DNA from 3 places in the Symbiopectobacterium purcellii genome. Region 3 is predicted to be linked to each of the others. Evidence: riboswitches for the same ligand, from Rfam matches in the RefSeq annotation. Region 3 holds a riboswitch; each other region holds the start of a gene.
The links. A riboswitch is a leader RNA that binds a small molecule or an ion and turns the genes downstream of it on or off. The one in region 3 is predicted to bind thiamine pyrophosphate.
Positions count from the first base shown of each region.

Region 1: another riboswitch for thiamine pyrophosphate. It lies ahead of thiB (thiamine ABC transporter substrate binding subunit); the one in region 3 lies ahead of thiC (phosphomethylpyrimidine synthase ThiC).
Region 2: another riboswitch for thiamine pyrophosphate. It lies ahead of thiM (hydroxyethylthiazole kinase); the one in region 3 lies ahead of thiC (phosphomethylpyrimidine synthase ThiC).

Region 1 covers NZ_CP081864.1:3,864,693-3,870,066, forward strand. Annotated here, with positions in the region: gene K6K13_RS18030 (NADPH-dependent F420 reductase) at 1-208, shown strand, start outside; gene sgrT (glucose uptake inhibitor SgrT) at 293-457, opposite strand; gene sgrR (HTH-type transcriptional regulator SgrR) at 548-2,221, shown strand; TPP riboswitch at 2,246-2,375, shown strand; gene thiB (thiamine ABC transporter substrate binding subunit) at 2,447-3,433, shown strand; gene thiP (thiamine/thiamine pyrophosphate ABC transporter permease ThiP) at 3,409-5,037, shown strand; gene thiQ (thiamine ABC transporter ATP-binding protein ThiQ) at 5,021-5,374, shown strand, end outside.
Region 2 covers NZ_CP081864.1:3,203,818-3,209,191, forward strand. Annotated here, with positions in the region: gene K6K13_RS15020 (acyltransferase family protein) at 5-973, shown strand; gene thiD (bifunctional hydroxymethylpyrimidine kinase/phosphomethylpyrimidine kinase) at 1,024-1,848, opposite strand; gene thiM (hydroxyethylthiazole kinase) at 1,839-2,639, opposite strand; TPP riboswitch at 2,677-2,773, opposite strand; gene K6K13_RS15035 (H-NS family histone-like protein) at 3,341-3,739, shown strand; gene K6K13_RS15040 (VOC family protein) at 3,998-4,396, opposite strand; gene K6K13_RS15045 (DMT family transporter) at 4,666-5,374, opposite strand, start outside.
Region 3 covers NZ_CP081864.1:4,830,862-4,836,235, forward strand. Annotated here, with positions in the region: gene nudC (NAD(+) diphosphatase) at 1-24, opposite strand, end outside; gene rsd (sigma D regulator) at 133-597, shown strand; TPP riboswitch at 844-967, shown strand; gene thiC (phosphomethylpyrimidine synthase ThiC) at 1,096-3,054, shown strand; gene thiE (thiamine phosphate synthase) at 3,051-3,695, shown strand; gene K6K13_RS22475 (HesA/MoeB/ThiF family protein) at 3,688-4,455, shown strand; gene thiS (sulfur carrier protein ThiS) at 4,452-4,652, shown strand; gene K6K13_RS22485 (thiazole synthase) at 4,654-5,374, shown strand, end outside.

The DNA.
Region 1 (5,374 bases), 970 kb from region 3:
CCCCAACCGTCGCGCATTGCCACTGGCCGGGGACAATACGCAGGGCAAGCAGATTGCCCATGAATTGTATGAAGCCTTTGGCTTTGATGCCATCGACGTTGGCGCACTCGCGGAAGGGTGGCGCTTTGAACGGGGCACACCGGCCTACTGTGTACGTATGACCAAAGAGGCGTTGCTGGCGGCGCTGGACAGCGTGCAACACCACTAACGGGCAATAAAAATGCCAGCGGCGCAGGCCGCTGGCTGGTGAAAAGCACCATTACTCAGAAGTTTCTCTACTACCAGAACAGCACTAGAGCCATTGCCGGTACTCTTCTTCCGACATTTCATCGGTATGCCATTGTGTCACTTGCTGTAACAACGCCAGCTTTTGCTGAGCGCTGATCCTCCTCAGCCAGCAGCCAGGGCAATGCAAGAAGTAGTGCCGGTAAAATTGATTGAGCCGTGAAATCGCCATTAGCCACCTCCGTGCTTTCCTTGTTGTGCAGTATCACCGTAATATAGGGAAAGATAAATTGATGACTTTGGTTCGCGGAGTTCCTCTTTTATGTCGTCGACACGTTTGCAACAGCAGTTTGTCCGCCTCTGGCAGCGCTTTCAGGGGCAGGATACCGACACTACGCTTGAAGAGCTGGCCGGAGTATTACTCTGCTCACGCCGTCATATCCGTTCACTGCTCGGGGCCATGCAAAAAGAGGGATGGCTGCTGTGGCAAGCGGAAGCGGGACGTGGAAAACGCTCCCGTCTCAGTTTTATCTATACCGGCTTAACGCTGCAACAACAGCGCGCAGAAGACCTGCTGGAGCAGGAGCGCGTCGAACAACTGATCCAGTTGATCGGTGATAAAGAGACGGTACGCCAGATGTTGCTTTCCCATCTGGGTCGCCGTTTTCGTCAGGGGAAACATCTGCTGCGCGTGCTCTATTATCGTCCGCTGCGCAACCTGCTGCCCGGTTCTGCACTGCGACGCTCTGAGATGCATATCGTCAGGCAGATCTTCAGCGGGTTAACCAAGATAAATGAGGAAAACGGGGAAATCGCACCGGACCTCGCACACCACTGGCAGCAAATTACGCCACAACGCTGGCGTTTTTATTTACGCCCGGCGATCCGCTTCCACGATGGGCGCGAGTTGGTGATGAAGGATGTTATCGTCTCAGTGATGCGATTGACGTCGCAGGCATTGTTCTCACACATCACACGCGTGACGTCCCCCATCCCCTTTGTGATTGATGTTGAATTGAGCGAACCTGATGGTTGGCTCCCTTGGCTGCTCGGCAGTGCACATGCCATGATCCTGCCCCACGACTGGCAGGCACAGGCTGATTTCGCGCGCCACCCTGTCGGCACCGGCCCCTATGCAGTGGAGAAAAACAGCGACAGCCAGTTGAAAATAAAAGCCTTTGATGACTATTTCGGCTACCGGGCACTGATCGATGAGGTCAATATCTGGGTACTGCCTGACGCCTCCGAGGAACTGCCGGTATCCATTCAGGTACAAAGCGACACCACCATGCGCGACGAGTTGGAAAGCCGCATGGAGGAAGGGTGCTATTTCCTGTTGTTTGATACCCGCTCCACGCAGAGCGCGAACAGCGAGGTACGCCGCTGGATTAGTCAGGTTTTCCACCCCATTGCCCTGCTCGGCCAGACCGACAATACGCGCCGTTATGACTGGTCACCGGCGTACAGTCTGCTACCACGCTGGCACCACCAGCGTCTCGTCAACCTACAGCCCAAACCCGCTGGGCTGACAGACGTGACGCTAACGTTTTATCAGGAGCACCCCGAATACCGCATCATTGGCGAGATAATGCATAACCTTCTGGCGCAGCAGGGCGTGACGCTGCATATACAGAAAGTCGACTACGAGCAATGGTATCTGGGAGAAGCAGAAAGTGACATCTGGTTGAGCAGTGTCAACTGCTATCCACCGCTGGAGTTTTCACTGTTCGCCCTGCTCTATGAGTTACCGCTGCTGCGTCACTGCCTGAGCGGCTCGCTCCAAGAAGACGCGCAGCGCTGGCACAGTCAAACGCTCTCTATCGCCGACTTCAGCCAACGTTTGATTGAAAGCGGTGAGATTCACCCGCTGTTTCACCACTGGTTACAGTTGCAGGGGCAGCGCAGTATGCGCGGCGTGCGTATGAACATGTTGGGCTGGTTTGACTTTAAATCCGCCTGGTTTGTACCGCCGGAGCACGACGCCGACTTTCCATGATGCTACAAACCCTTTACAATAATGACGTTCTCAACGGGGTGCAGGCCGTTTGTTGATGATATCGCATTGTCAACGCACGGTATTTATGCTGAGAAAATACCCGTCGAACCTGATCCGGTTAATACCGGCGAAGGGATTTGAGAGTGCATTCGCCTGCCTCAAAGTCCTTTGCCACCCTAATATACCCAGGAGTGCAAAGTGTTACAGTCGCTATTACCCCGTTTATTGCTTCCCGTACTCGGTCTCTCTGCCGTGCTGTTTGGCTCTGCTGCCGCTAATACCAAGCCTGCATTGACCGTTTACACCTACGATTCCTTCGCGTCTGAATGGGGCCCCGGCCCGGCGATTAAAAAAGCCTTCGAAAAAGAGTGCGAGTGTGAATTGAATTTTGTCGCGCTGGAAGATGGCGTTGCCCTGTTGAACCGCTTGCGCATGGAAGGCAAAAACAGCAAAGCGGATATCGTGCTGGGGCTGGATAACAACCTGCTCAAAGCGGCTGTGGATACCGGGCTGTTTACGGCCCACCAGGTGAAAACCGACGCGTTGACGCTGCCCGGCGGTTGGGATAATGCCACCTTCCTGCCTTACGATTACGGCTATTTTGCGTTCGTCTACAACAAAGACACGCTGAAAAATCCGCCGACCAGTCTTGATGCCTTGATCAACAGCGAGCAGCCGCTGAAGGTGATTTATCAAGACCCGCGCACCAGCACGCCGGGGCTGGGCCTGCTACTGTGGATGCAAAAGGTGTATGGCGATAAAGCGCCCGATGCCTGGCAAAAACTGGCGCGCAACACCGTCACCGTCACCAAAGGATGGAGTGAGGCTTACGGCCTGTTCCTCAAGGGCGAAGCGGATATGGTGCTGAGCTATACCACCTCTCCGGCCTATCATATTATCGAAGAGAAAAAGACTAACTACGCGGCGGCGCTGTTCAGCGAAGGCCATTATATGCAAGTTGAGGTTGCCGGGCAGCTGACCGCCAGCAAGCAGCCGGAGCTGGCTAACCGCTTTATGCAGTTTATCCTCAGCCCAACGTTCCAAAGCCTGATCCCGACCACCAACTGGATGTATCCGGTCACCGACGTGGCGCTGCCGGAAGGGTTCCAGTCGCTGGCGCGCCCGGAAAAAGCGCTGTCGTTTAGCGCACAACAGGTGGCGGACCTGCGTGGGCAGTGGATTCAGGCATGGCAACGCGCCGTCAGCCGCTGATCCCACACTGGCTCTTGCCAGGGCTGTTTACCGCGGCAGTGTTGGCAGGCGTTGCCCTGCTCGCGTTTGGCGCTCTCTGGCATCAGGCGCCTGATACCCCATGGCAGACGCTGTGGGGTGATAGCTATGTGTGGTACGTAGTACGCTTTACCTTTTGGCAGGCATTGCTTTCGGCGCTACTCTCCACGCTGCCCGCCATTGTGCTGGCGCGCGCCCTTTACCGCCGCCATTTCCCTGGCAGAACCTGGCTGCTGCGCCTGTGCGCCATGACGCTGGTGCTACCGGTGTTGGTGGCGGTATTTGGCATACTGCGCGTCTACGGGCGACAAGGCTGGCTGGCGCAAGGGTTAAGCGCGCTCGGCATCGACTACACCTTTTCCCCCTATGGCCTGCAAGGGATTCTGCTGGCTCACGTGTTCTTCAATTTACCGCTGGCGACACGCCTGCTGTTGCAAGCTCTGGAGTCCATTTCCACGGAACAGCGCCAGTTAGCGGCACAGTTGGGCATGAATGCCTGGCAAACCTTTTATCTCATTGAATGGCCGTGGTTACGGCGTCAGATCCTGCCCAGTGCGGCACTGATTTTCATGCTCTGCTTCGCCAGTTTTGCCACGGTACTCTCACTCGGCGGAGGCCCACGCGCCACCACAATTGAACTGGCTATCTATCAGGCATTGAGCTTTGATTACGATCCTGCGCGCGCGGCAGGATTGGCGCTGATCCAGATGGTTTTCTGTCTGGGGTTGGTGTTACTGAGCCAACGACTCGGCTCGTGGTTTGCCGTGGGCAATACCCAGCAATTGTGCTGGCGCAACCCTCAGGATTCACTGGCTGAACGGCTGGGCGATACCGTGATTATCGTTGCTGCGCTGTTATTACTCTTGCCACCGTTGCTGGCGGTGGTGCTGGACGGTCTCAGTCCGGCGATGTTGACGGTGCTAAAACAACCCGCACTGTGGCAAACGCTGTGGACATCCCTGCGCATCGCACTCGGCGCGGGTGTGCTTTGCGTTATCCTGACCCTGATGCTGCTGTGGAGCAGCCGTGAGCTGAAGCTGCGTCAGCAGCGGCTGGCCGGACAGTTGATGGATATCAGCGGCCTGCTGATTCTGGCGATGCCGGGCATTGTGTTGGCAACGGGTTTCTTTCTTGTGCTCAACAATACCATCGGGCTACCGACATCACCCTATGGGCTGGTGGTTGCTACTAACGCGCTGATGGCTATCCCCTACGCGCTCAAGGTATTGGAGAACCCGATGCTCGACATCTCTCAGCGCTATAATCTGCTGTGTCAGTCGCTGGATATTCGCGGCTGGCATCGTTTACGTCTGATTGAACTGCGCGCGCTGCAACAACCGATCGCGCAGGCGATGGCGTTTGCCTGCGTACTCTCGGTGGGGGATTTCGGCATTATCGCGTTGTTTGGCAATGAGCAGTTCCGCACGCTGCCCTTCTATCTTTACCAACAAATTGGCGCTTATCGCAGCGCAGACGGTGCGGTAACCGCACTGCTGCTGATGCTGCTCTGTTTCACGTTGTTTAGCGTGATGGAGACATTGACCCTGTGGCAAAAACGGGCGGGCCGACATGCTGTCGTTGAATAAACTCACTTATCTCTATCAACAGGCCCCCATGCAGTTCGATGTCAGCATCGCTGCGGGAGAGCGCGTTGCCTTATTAGGGCCAAGCGGTGCGGGTAAAAGCACGCTGCTCAGCCTGATTGCCGGGTTTTTATTAGCGAACAGCGGCGAACTGATGCTCAATGGCGACGATCATCGCCATACGCCGCCCGCCGAGCGTCCAGTATCGATTCTGTTTCAGGAAAACAACCTGTTCCCGCACCTGACGCTGGAGCAAAATATTGCGCTTGGCCTGCACCCCGGTTTGCGTCTCACGTCAGCACAGCGTCAGGCATTGCACGCCATTGCCGAACACGTGGGC
Region 2 (5,374 bases), 1.6 Mb from region 3:
AGCCATGATCAGAGATGTCAGCCAACACGCCTTAAAAAGTTTGAGTTGTTTTGCCGCCGTCACATTTTACTCAGCCAGTCAACTTTGCGTTAATGAATGTTTTATTAATGCTAACGCTATGAGTGTTCTTTACTTTCTCTCAACAATTTCTAAACCATTGTTTTTCATCCTTATTGGTTATTTTGACAATATCGATAACCTGACCAAAAAAGAGGTCAGGATAAAAATCAAAAACGTGGTATTTATCATCTTATTTTGGAATATTATCCTGTCACTGATTACATTCCAATATATTCAGCAGGGATACATACTGCAAAATGGAATAATGTTAACCATTGGCATAATTTACATCATCTACCCACTTATCATTAAGGCAATACATAATGTAAAAATGACATTGGCTTTTTTTTCGATCTTACTCGCCATTATTCTTTTATTCGATATATTCAGCCCATTAGATATGCGCGATGATCCACTCTTTATACACAGCTATTCATTTATCTGGGTATGGGGAGGGTACTATATTGTGGGAAGAATGTTGGGAACCGCCGCAGGCAGGCGGTTTACCCACCAAACCGGTATCATCTGGCTGGCTCGCATGATGGTGATACCCGTAGGCATCTCGATGTTCTTTTACGAACGCTTTCTATCCACCCACACGCAGAATATTGTCACCCCCTGGCTGCTTCTTGAACATCTGCATCTGCTGACCATGTGTTTGGCATTATTCATTGTGTTTGAAAATATCACCATAAAAAACAAAATTATAACTTACGTCGTCGAGTTTATTGGCCCGGCAATGATCGGCGTTTATATTGTGCATTACAGCGTGTTTTATTTCATTAGCACGCTATATGACTTTAACTATGTCAACCTGAAATTTGTTCTGCTGGTATCGGTGTTTATTGCGTCAGTGCTGTTGTGCCGTTTACTATTGCTAAACAGGTTTACCGCCAGGATCATCACTTTCTGAAACCACTGACATCAAACCACAATGTCGGCGGCTTATCGCCGCCGAGCGTTTCACCACCATTGATGAAAATGATGCACGGGCCCAATACCCTGCCCCACCGCCAATGAATCTGCCGCCAGTAATGCATGCTGAAGATAATGCTTCGCCGCTTGCACCGTAGTTTCCCAATCGTGGTGCCGGGGACGCAACGCCGCCAGCGCCGCAGACAACGTGCATCCTGTGCCATGCGTGTGCCGGGTGTTTACCCGTGGCGCGCAGAAACGTTGCGGTGCATGCCCACGCTGAAACAGCCAGTCCGGACTCTCCGAGTCACTCAAATGGCCCCCCTTGATCAATACGGCTTGGCACCCCATTTCCAGCAGCCCTTGCCCTTGTGCTTTCATCTCACTTTCTGTCGTCGCCGCATTGCACGCCAACAACGCCGCCGCCTCAGGCAGATTGGGGGTTATCAGTGACACACGCGGCAGCAGCGTCTCTCGAATCGCGGCGACTGCTTCAGGTGCCAGTAGAGGATCGCCACTTTTCGCCAGCATCACCGTATCCAGCACAATATAAGGGACAGCATAGCGTTGCAGGCGCTCAGCAACGGCTTCTACAATATCACTTTGCGCCAGCATGCCGATCTTCGCGCTGTCGATACGCACATCGCTCAGCACTGAATCCAGTTGAGCCGCCACAAAATCAGGTTCAATACGATAAACCGACTGCACTCCCTGCGTATTTTGCGCCACCAGCGCCGTGATCACACTGGTGCCATAGGCGCGTAGGGCAGAAAAAGTTTTCAGATCGGCCTGGATCCCTGCGCCACCGCTAGGATCGGTGCCTGCTATCGTTAATGCATTTATTCGGGGAGCGTTGTCTTTTATCAGGCACATATCTGTGCCTCCTGGCGCAACCGTGCAAGCGCATCCAAAAATGCAGGTGTAAAACTGCCCGGCCCACTAGCCTGTGCGGCGGCTTGTTCTCCTGCCCGCGCCATGACGGCACACGCGGTCGCAACCTGAGACAACCGGTCTTCACCGCGAGCACAGAATGCCGCAACGACGGCGGAGAGTGCGCACCCAGTGCCCACTACACGCGTCATCACCGGATGGCCGCCGTTTACTGCCCAGAGGCGCACACCGTCCGTAACGTAATCCACTTCTCCCGTCACCGCTACCACGGTTGACCAGCGCGCCGCCAGTTCGCGCGCGGCCGGAATGGCAGTAATGGAGGCATCCAGGCTGTCAACACCTCGCCCCTGAGAAGCAAGGCCTGTCAGCGCGATAACTTCCGAGGCATTGCCACGAATCGCCGCCGGTTTGCAAGGCAGCAATTCACGCACAAAGTCAGTGCGAAAGCGCAACCCACCGACGGCGACGGGGTCCAGAACCCAAGGTTTTCCCGCTTGATTCGCGCTATGCACTGCGGCCAACATCGCATCAGCGCGCGTTGATTCTAAGGTCCCTACGTTGATCAGTAGTGCATCGGCCAACGCAGCAAACTGTGCCGCCTCGCCCGGATCCACCACCATCGCGGGAGAGGCACCGAGCGCCAGCAACACATTGGCAGTGAAAGACTGGACCACATCGTTGGTCAGGCAATGGACTAACGGCGAAGCCGTTGAGAAATCGTGAAAAACTGCCGCCGCGTGGGCAGCAGAAAAATCGGTGGGAAGGTCGTTCATTATCACTCCCAACCGGCGTGCAAGAAGACGGTAGCCGATCGGAATACCGAGACTTCCCTACGCTGGCATTATCCAGATCAGGTGGTACGGGTATTTCTCAGCCTTCACAAAGAAGGGCACCCCGAGTCATCGCAACATCAATTTACTGTGGGACTGCCACAGCAAAGCCTATTCAGGATAATCATCAAACCAGAGTGTGTAAATTGATTTGTATTTGCCGACCGTCAAAGGCCGACGGCCTGGCTAGGCATTCATTCCCACGGAGTAAAAGGAAAGCAACCTGTTACGTTTTTTCACACTTACCCCCCAGTTTTCCTTCCGCTCTGCGTATGCCACGCTGGCATTATATTCTTCCCCGTTGCGCTTATACCCTTAAATAATTAGTGTTACGCACCGGGGAAAATGAGATCGCCCCGATAAGTTGACACCGGTGAGGGATTAGGGATGCCAATGCCGTGAACAGACAACCCAGCTTAACTATGGATGGTTGAGTGATGAATTAATAAAGAGAGGCAACCGCAAGGCGTTGTGTTATTAACCAGCTAACGATTAACGCTCCTGCTTTACCTGCGTCTCGTGTTACGCATTTTTTTACATAAGACGCTATAAAAAAATATTTCATGTCGGCGTATCTGGTGTATATTGGAAAATCAAAAAATATCTTGTAAGCTAATAATGTCTCTTCTTTTTAAAGGAACACCATGATGAGTTTTGACGTGCTAAGTAATATTCGTTCTCTTCGCGCTCAGGCCCGAGATACCGATCTTGAAACCCTGGAAGAGCTGTTAAGCAAATTCACTGCAATTGTGGAAGAGCGTCGCGAAGAAGACAGCAAAATTCAGAAAGAGCAGGCAGAACGTTTGGCAAAACTGGATGCCATTCGTGCTCAGCTTCTTGAAGACGGTATTGATCCGTCTGAACTGCTGGAGAGCGTGAAATCCAAACCGGCCAAGGCCAAACGCGATCCTCGTCCGGCAAAATATAAATATATTGATGAGAATGGCACCGAGCAAACCTGGACCGGCCAAGGCCGCACGCCTAAAGCGATCCGTGAAGCCATTGATGGCGGAAGCAAAACGCTGGAAGATTTCGAGATTTAATTTGTTCTCTTCCTTGCCGTATTAGCGCGCATCACTTGTCTTGTTATGCATGGAGCAACGTTGTACTCCATGCATATCTTTTCTCATCTGCAATCGTTATCACCCCTCGGCGTCTAGCCTTCCTTGACGAAAAGTTTTTATCCGCCAAAGACTCGATTAAAATGGCGGAAAAATTAATACCGCTGGTGTATTAGCATGCATATCAATCAGGATCCGACTTTCTTTGATCGTTTGCAGCCAACAAAAGAAGTGATATCCCTAAGACGCAATAGCGCGATGAAAGACAGCCTCGATGTTATATCCATCAGGATCGCGGACGAATGCCGCATAATAATGGGCATGATACAGCGCTCGAATTCCCGGCTTGCCATTATCTTGTCCGCCAGCCTCGATTGCCGCATGATAAAATGCATCAACCACATCACGCGTCTCAGCACTAAATGCAAAATGCGTCGCCGGACAAGGTAATGCTTTTCCCTGATAGATCCAAAATTCACCGCCAGGATCGCTGGACTTTCCATATCCTTCCAACACGCCAAAACTTATCGCATGATCAAAATTTTTAATCAGACGATAACCTAACGGTGCCAGCGCGCTTTCATAAAACTGCCGACTGCGATCAATATCTGTCACCGGAACACTTAAATGATCGAGCATTGAACGTCCCCCTGTTATAAACACGAAACCGCCTACGCATTGTTGCCCCCTGTTTTCATCCTGAAAACCGATCCTTTATCCCCTAAATAATTCGCGTTGCAGGACAACGCGTTTAGGTTTTGAACAGCGCTTGCCGCAGCCAACACACCTGCAACTTGAAGTATGATGGGCATAGCGAAAAAAATATCGGAACGGAACCGCATCGTAGCCTGAACCCGCCCTAATGAATGCTGACCCTGGTCAACATTCATGCAGACCAGCATAACGCGTTAATGAGGCGGATTAGCGCGGTTGCCTTTGGGGGAAAAACGCCACCGGACATTAATGCCAGCAACCGCTGCCAGAACGATCAGTGCGCCTGTCAACTGCCCCCCATTTAATGGCCGATGCAACACCCAGGCATCGACCAAAATAGCCACGACGGGATAGATAAACGCCAGCCCAGCGACCAATATTGTCGGAATTTTTTGTACCGCGCTGTAAAGCAGCGCAGACATCAGGCCAGTGTGTACAAAGCCAATCACCATCAGCAGTTCCCAGACGTAGCTGACAGAGGATGTCGTGGGCAGCGAGACAACAGGCAGTAGTATCACGCAGCCCACCGTTAACTGAATAAACACCATCAGGCAAGGAGACACATCGCGCAATCCTTTGGTAATCGCTGCTGTGATGGCGTAAAAAAAAGCGGCAGCCAATGCAAACCCTACCCCATAGACGTATTGACCAGAATCCTGATTCTGTTGCTGGCCTCCCAACATAATCAGCGCCACACCGGAGAAGGCCATCACCATCCACCCGAGCTTATACCGCGTCAGTGTTTCATTGAACAACACCGCGCCTAGCGCAACCAAAATAAACGGCTGTACGTGGTAGGTGATGGTGGCAACGGCAATAGAGGTTTTCGCATACGCGATAAACAGACAAACCCAGTTGAGCGTCAGAGTGACGCCGCCTAGCATAACCCAGTACAACTGCCTG
Region 3 (5,374 bases):
ATCACCTTTTAATGTTTGTTCCATATCTTTTCTATTGCTCCACAGACACTTCACTGGCATTTTAACTGTCAGGGATATGGCAGAATTTCATCGTCACCGATTGTTCTTTCTTATCAATGCACGAAGTCATCAATGTTAAACCAATTACAAAGTCTGACTGAGTACGTTGGTGGCAATAATGCGTTAATCGACCAATGGCTACAAGCGCGCAAGCAACTTCTGGTTGCCTATTACCATCTGGTCGGCATTAAGCCAAACAAAGATAAACACACCCCGCTCGATGAGCAGGCCCTGGATGATTTTTGCCACAACCTTGTGGACTATCTTTCCGCCTGCCATTTCCATGTCTATGAGCGCATCTTGCAAGAGGCGGTCGCACTGAGCGATCAAAAGCTGGCGCAAACGCACCGTCTGGCACTGGCGTTGCAGGCCAACACACAATTCATTATGGATTTCTACGACAGCAGTCTGGCGACCGCTATCGATCACGATAACTGCATTGAGTTTCAGCAAGCGCTGTCAAGCGTCGGCGAAGCCATGGCGGAACGCTTTGCATTGGAAGATCGACTGATTCGTCTGGTCATTGATAAAGAATAACGCCATCGCCCCACCTTACATTTTGACAGTGTCTCTCAGACGTCCTAAAGTGTCAGGGTTTTATTAACCTCATGGTAATGAGGTTATTGCCTGGTAAGCAGCCACTGTGCTGACTATACCCTAAATAATTCGAGTTTCAGGAAGGCGGCAAGTGAATGAATCCCGATGAGCTTACTCAGGTAAGTGATTCGGGTGAGTGAACGCAGCCAACGCACCTGCAACTTGAAGTATGACGGGTAGATCGGGCGTATCTTGTCGGAGTGCCTAGCGTGTTTATGTCCTACATAAACCGCAGGCTGAGACCGTTTATTCGGGATCCGCGGAACCTGATCAGGTTAAAACCTGCGAAGGGAACAAGAGTAATCCATTCTGTTTTGTCACCGTTGTCACCGCCATGTTGTTACCGACATAGCGCGTAAAATCGGGCCAAGGCAACCACAATTACTCCCTGCGAGCTCCAGACAAGCATTTTTCCTTAACCATAATCAGGAACATGCTATGTCTCAATCACCCGCCACAACACCTAAAACCCCGTCTGGCCGTCGCGAAAAGCGCGAAGCCGCCGAGGCGTTTATTCATAACCTGCGCGGCACCACCTTCCCTAACTCCACGCGCATCTACCTTACCGGGTCGCGCAGTGATATCCGGGTGCCGATGCGGGAAATCGCCCTTAGCCCAACGCTATTGGGGGGCGACAAAGACACTCCCCGCTATGAACCTAACGAAGCCGTGCCGGTGTATGACACCGCGGGGCCATATGGCGATCCCGATGCGCGGCCGGACGTGCGTACCGGGCTGGTCAAACTGCGGGCTGACTGGATTGCAGAACGTAACGACACCGCGCCGCTTTCCGGCGTCAGTTCCCGTTTTACCCAACAGCGATTGGCGGATGCCGGGTTGGATCACCTGCGCTTTGAACAGTTACCGCAACCCAAACGCGCCCAATCAGGCAAGTGCGTCACGCAGTTGCACTATGCGCGCCAAGGGCTCATCACGCCAGAAATGGAGTTTATCGCCATCCGCGAAAACATGGGACGCGAGCGCATTCGCAGCGAAGTGCTACGCCACCAGCATCCGGGGCAAAGCTTTGGCGCAATCCTACCGGACAACATCACCCCGGAATTTGTGCGCCAGGAAGTCGCCGCAGGCCGTGCCATCATCCCGTCCAACATCAATCACCCCGAATCAGAACCGATGATTATCGGGCGCAATTTTCTGGTCAAGGTAAACGCTAACATCGGCAACTCGGCGGTCACTTCGTCCATCGAGGAAGAGGTGGAAAAACTGGTCTGGTCCACGCTGTGGGGGGCCGATACGGTGATGGATCTCTCCACCGGACGCTATATTCACGAAACCCGCGAGTGGATACTGCGCAACAGCCCGGTGCCGATTGGTACCGTTCCTATTTATCAGGCGCTGGAGAAGGTCAATGGTGTCGCGGAAAACCTCACGTGGGAAATGTTCCGCGATACGCTGCTTGAGCAAGCAGAGCAAGGGGTTGATTACTTCACCATTCACGCGGGAGTGCTGCTGCGCTATGTGCCGATGACGGCACAGCGCCTGACCGGCATCGTATCGCGCGGCGGCTCCATCATGGCGAAGTGGTGCCTGTCGCACCATCAGGAGAACTTCCTCTACGTTCACTTCCGTGAAATCTGCGAGATTTGTGCGGCCTACGATGTTGCCCTGTCGCTGGGCGATGGCTTGCGTCCCGGTTCCATTCAGGATGCCAACGATCAGGCGCAGTTTGCCGAGCTGCATACCCTGGGTGAGCTGACCAAAATCGCCTGGGAGTATGACGTGCAAGTGATGATTGAAGGGCCGGGGCATGTGCCGATGCAGATGATTCGCCGCAACATGACCGAAGAGTTGGAGCACTGCCACGAAGCGCCGTTCTATACATTGGGGCCGCTGACCACCGATATCGCTCCCGGTTATGACCACTTCACCTCGGGTATCGGGGCCGCGATGATTGGCTGGTTCGGTTGCGCCATGCTCTGCTACGTTACGCCGAAAGAACACCTTGGGCTACCCAACAAAGAGGATGTGAAGCAGGGGCTTATTACCTACAAGATCGCCGCGCATGCTGCTGATTTGGCGAAAGGGCACCCCGGTGCGCAGATCCGCGATAACGCCATGTCCAAAGCGCGCTTTGAGTTTCGTTGGGAAGACCAGTTCAATCTGGCACTCGACCCGACAACCGCCCGCGCCTATCACGATGAAACCCTGCCGCAAGAATCCGGCAAAGTTGCACACTTCTGCTCCATGTGCGGCCCCAAATTCTGCTCGATGAAAATTTCGCAGGAAGTGCGTGAATACGCGGCGAAAAACCCCTCCCCTGACGTAGAAGCGCAGCCAATTCACGTCGGCATGGCAGAGATGTCCGCCCAGTTCCGAGCGCGCGGCAGCGAGCTCTACCACAGTGCCACGACGCTGCTCGGGGAGGACACGAAATGAATCCGGCATTTCCCACGACCGCGCCCCAGCTCGGGCTTTATCCGGTGGTCGACAGCGTGACCTGGATCGAGCGCCTGCTCAGTGCTGGCGTAAAAACCATCCAGTTACGCATTAAGAACAGCACCGCAGAACAAGCCGAGACCGCGATCATGCAAGCCATCGCGCTCGGGCAGGATTATCAGGCTCGCGTGTTTATTAACGATTTTTGGCAATTGGCCGTCAAGCATCGGGCATACGGCGTGCACCTGGGTCAGGAAGATCTGGACAGCGCCGATCTGGAGGCAATCCGCAATGCAGGGCTACGTTTGGGTATTTCAACCCACGATGACGCGGAACTGGCACGCGCCGTAGCGCTTACACCGTCTTATATCGCCCTCGGGCATATCTTCCCGACACAAACCAAAGAGATGCCCTCTGCGCCACAGGGTGTGAGTGAACTGAAGCGTCACATTGATGCGCTGCAAGGACGTTTCCCTACCGTGGCCATCGGCGGCATCAGTATTGACCGCGTGCCGAGCGTACTGGCAACCGGCGTCGGCAGTATTGCGGTGGTCAGCGCCATCACGCAGGCCGACGACTGGCGTCAGGCCACCGCCACCCTGCTCAGCCTGATTGAACATCAGGAGGGTCATGATGCTTAACGAGCCGACACTGAGCGATCAAGAGTTCTTACGCTACAGCCGTCAATTGCTGCTGGAAGATATCGGCCCGGAAGGACAAGAAAGGCTGAAAAAATCCCGCGTGCTGCTGGTCGGCATGGGTGGGTTAGGTGCGCCCGCCGCGCTCTATCTCGCTGCCGCAGGGGTCGGCACCTTGACGATCGCCGATGACGACCAACTGCATATTTCCAATCTACAACGGCAAATCCTCTATCGCACGCAGGATATTTCTCGCTCCAAGGCCACGCTCGCCAAGCAGCAACTCTTGGCGCTCAACCCGTTAACCGAAGTGATAACACTTACCGAGCGTTTAGCAGGAACAGCCTTACAGCACGCGGTTCAACAGGCAGATCTGGTGCTGGATTGCAGCGACAACATGGCCACACGCCATGCGATTAACGCCGCTTGCATTCAGCAGCACACGCCGTTGGTCAGCGGCAGTGCGGTTGGCTTTAGCGGACAGTTGTTGGTGCTAACGCCCCCCTACCCGCACGGCTGTTACGCCTGTCTCTATCCAGACGCGACAGAACCGCAGCGCAATTGCCGCACCGCCGGTGTGCTCGGCCCGGTGGTCGGGGTCATCGGCACGCTTCAGGCGTTGGAAGCCATCAAGCTACTGGCGGGATTGCCGTCGGCACTCAGCGGCAAGCTGCGCCTGTTTGATGGCAAGCAACAGAGCTGGCAAACCTTTCAGTTAAGCCGCTCGGCGTGCTGCCCGGTCTGTAAGGATATCGCGGCATGAACATCACGCTGAACGACACCCCGATGGAATGCGATGAGGGCATTATGGTGGAAACGCTGCTGGCGGGGTTGGATCGCTTACAGCCCGGTACGGCCCTGGCAATAAACCAGACCATTGTGCCGCGTGACGAATGGGCGACACGGCCCATTCGCTCAGGCGACGATATTCTTCTTTTTCAGGCTATCGCAGGGGGTTGATATGTTGCAGATTGCCGATACACGCTTTTCTTCCCGGTTATTAACCGGAACGGGTAAATTTGCCACCGCCGAACTGATGCACGCGGCGTTACAGGCATCGGGCTCTCAGTTAGTCACGCTGGCCATGAAACGCGTTGACCTGAAAACCGGTAATGACGCCATCTTCGCACCGCTCAAACAGCTTGGTGTGAAACTGTTGCCCAACACCTCAGGGGCAAAAACCGCAGATGAAGCGGTGTTCGCCGCACGACTGGCACGCGAAGCGCTGGGCACGCATTGGCTGAAACTGGAAATTCACCCCGATGCCAAATACCTGTTGCCCGACCCGATTGAAACCCTGCGCGCCGCTGAGCGCCTGGTCAAAGAAGGTTTTGTGGTGCTGCCCTACTGCGGCGCGGACCCGGTGCTGTGCAAGCGGCTGGAAGAGGCAGGTTGCGCCGCCGTGATGCCATTGGGCGCGCCCATCGGCTCCAATCAGGGGCTGCAAACCCGCGATTTCCTGCGCATCATTATTGAGCAGGCCACCGTGCCCGTCGTGGTTGACGCAGGTATTGGTGCCCCCAGCCACGCCACCGAGGCGCTGGAGATAGGGGCCGATGCGGTGCTGGTTAACACGGCGATTGCCGTGGCGCGCGATCCGGTGCAGATGGCTCACGCCTTTCGTTTAGCGGTGGACGCGGGCGAACGGGCTCGTCAGGCTGGATTAGGTCAACGCCAACAGG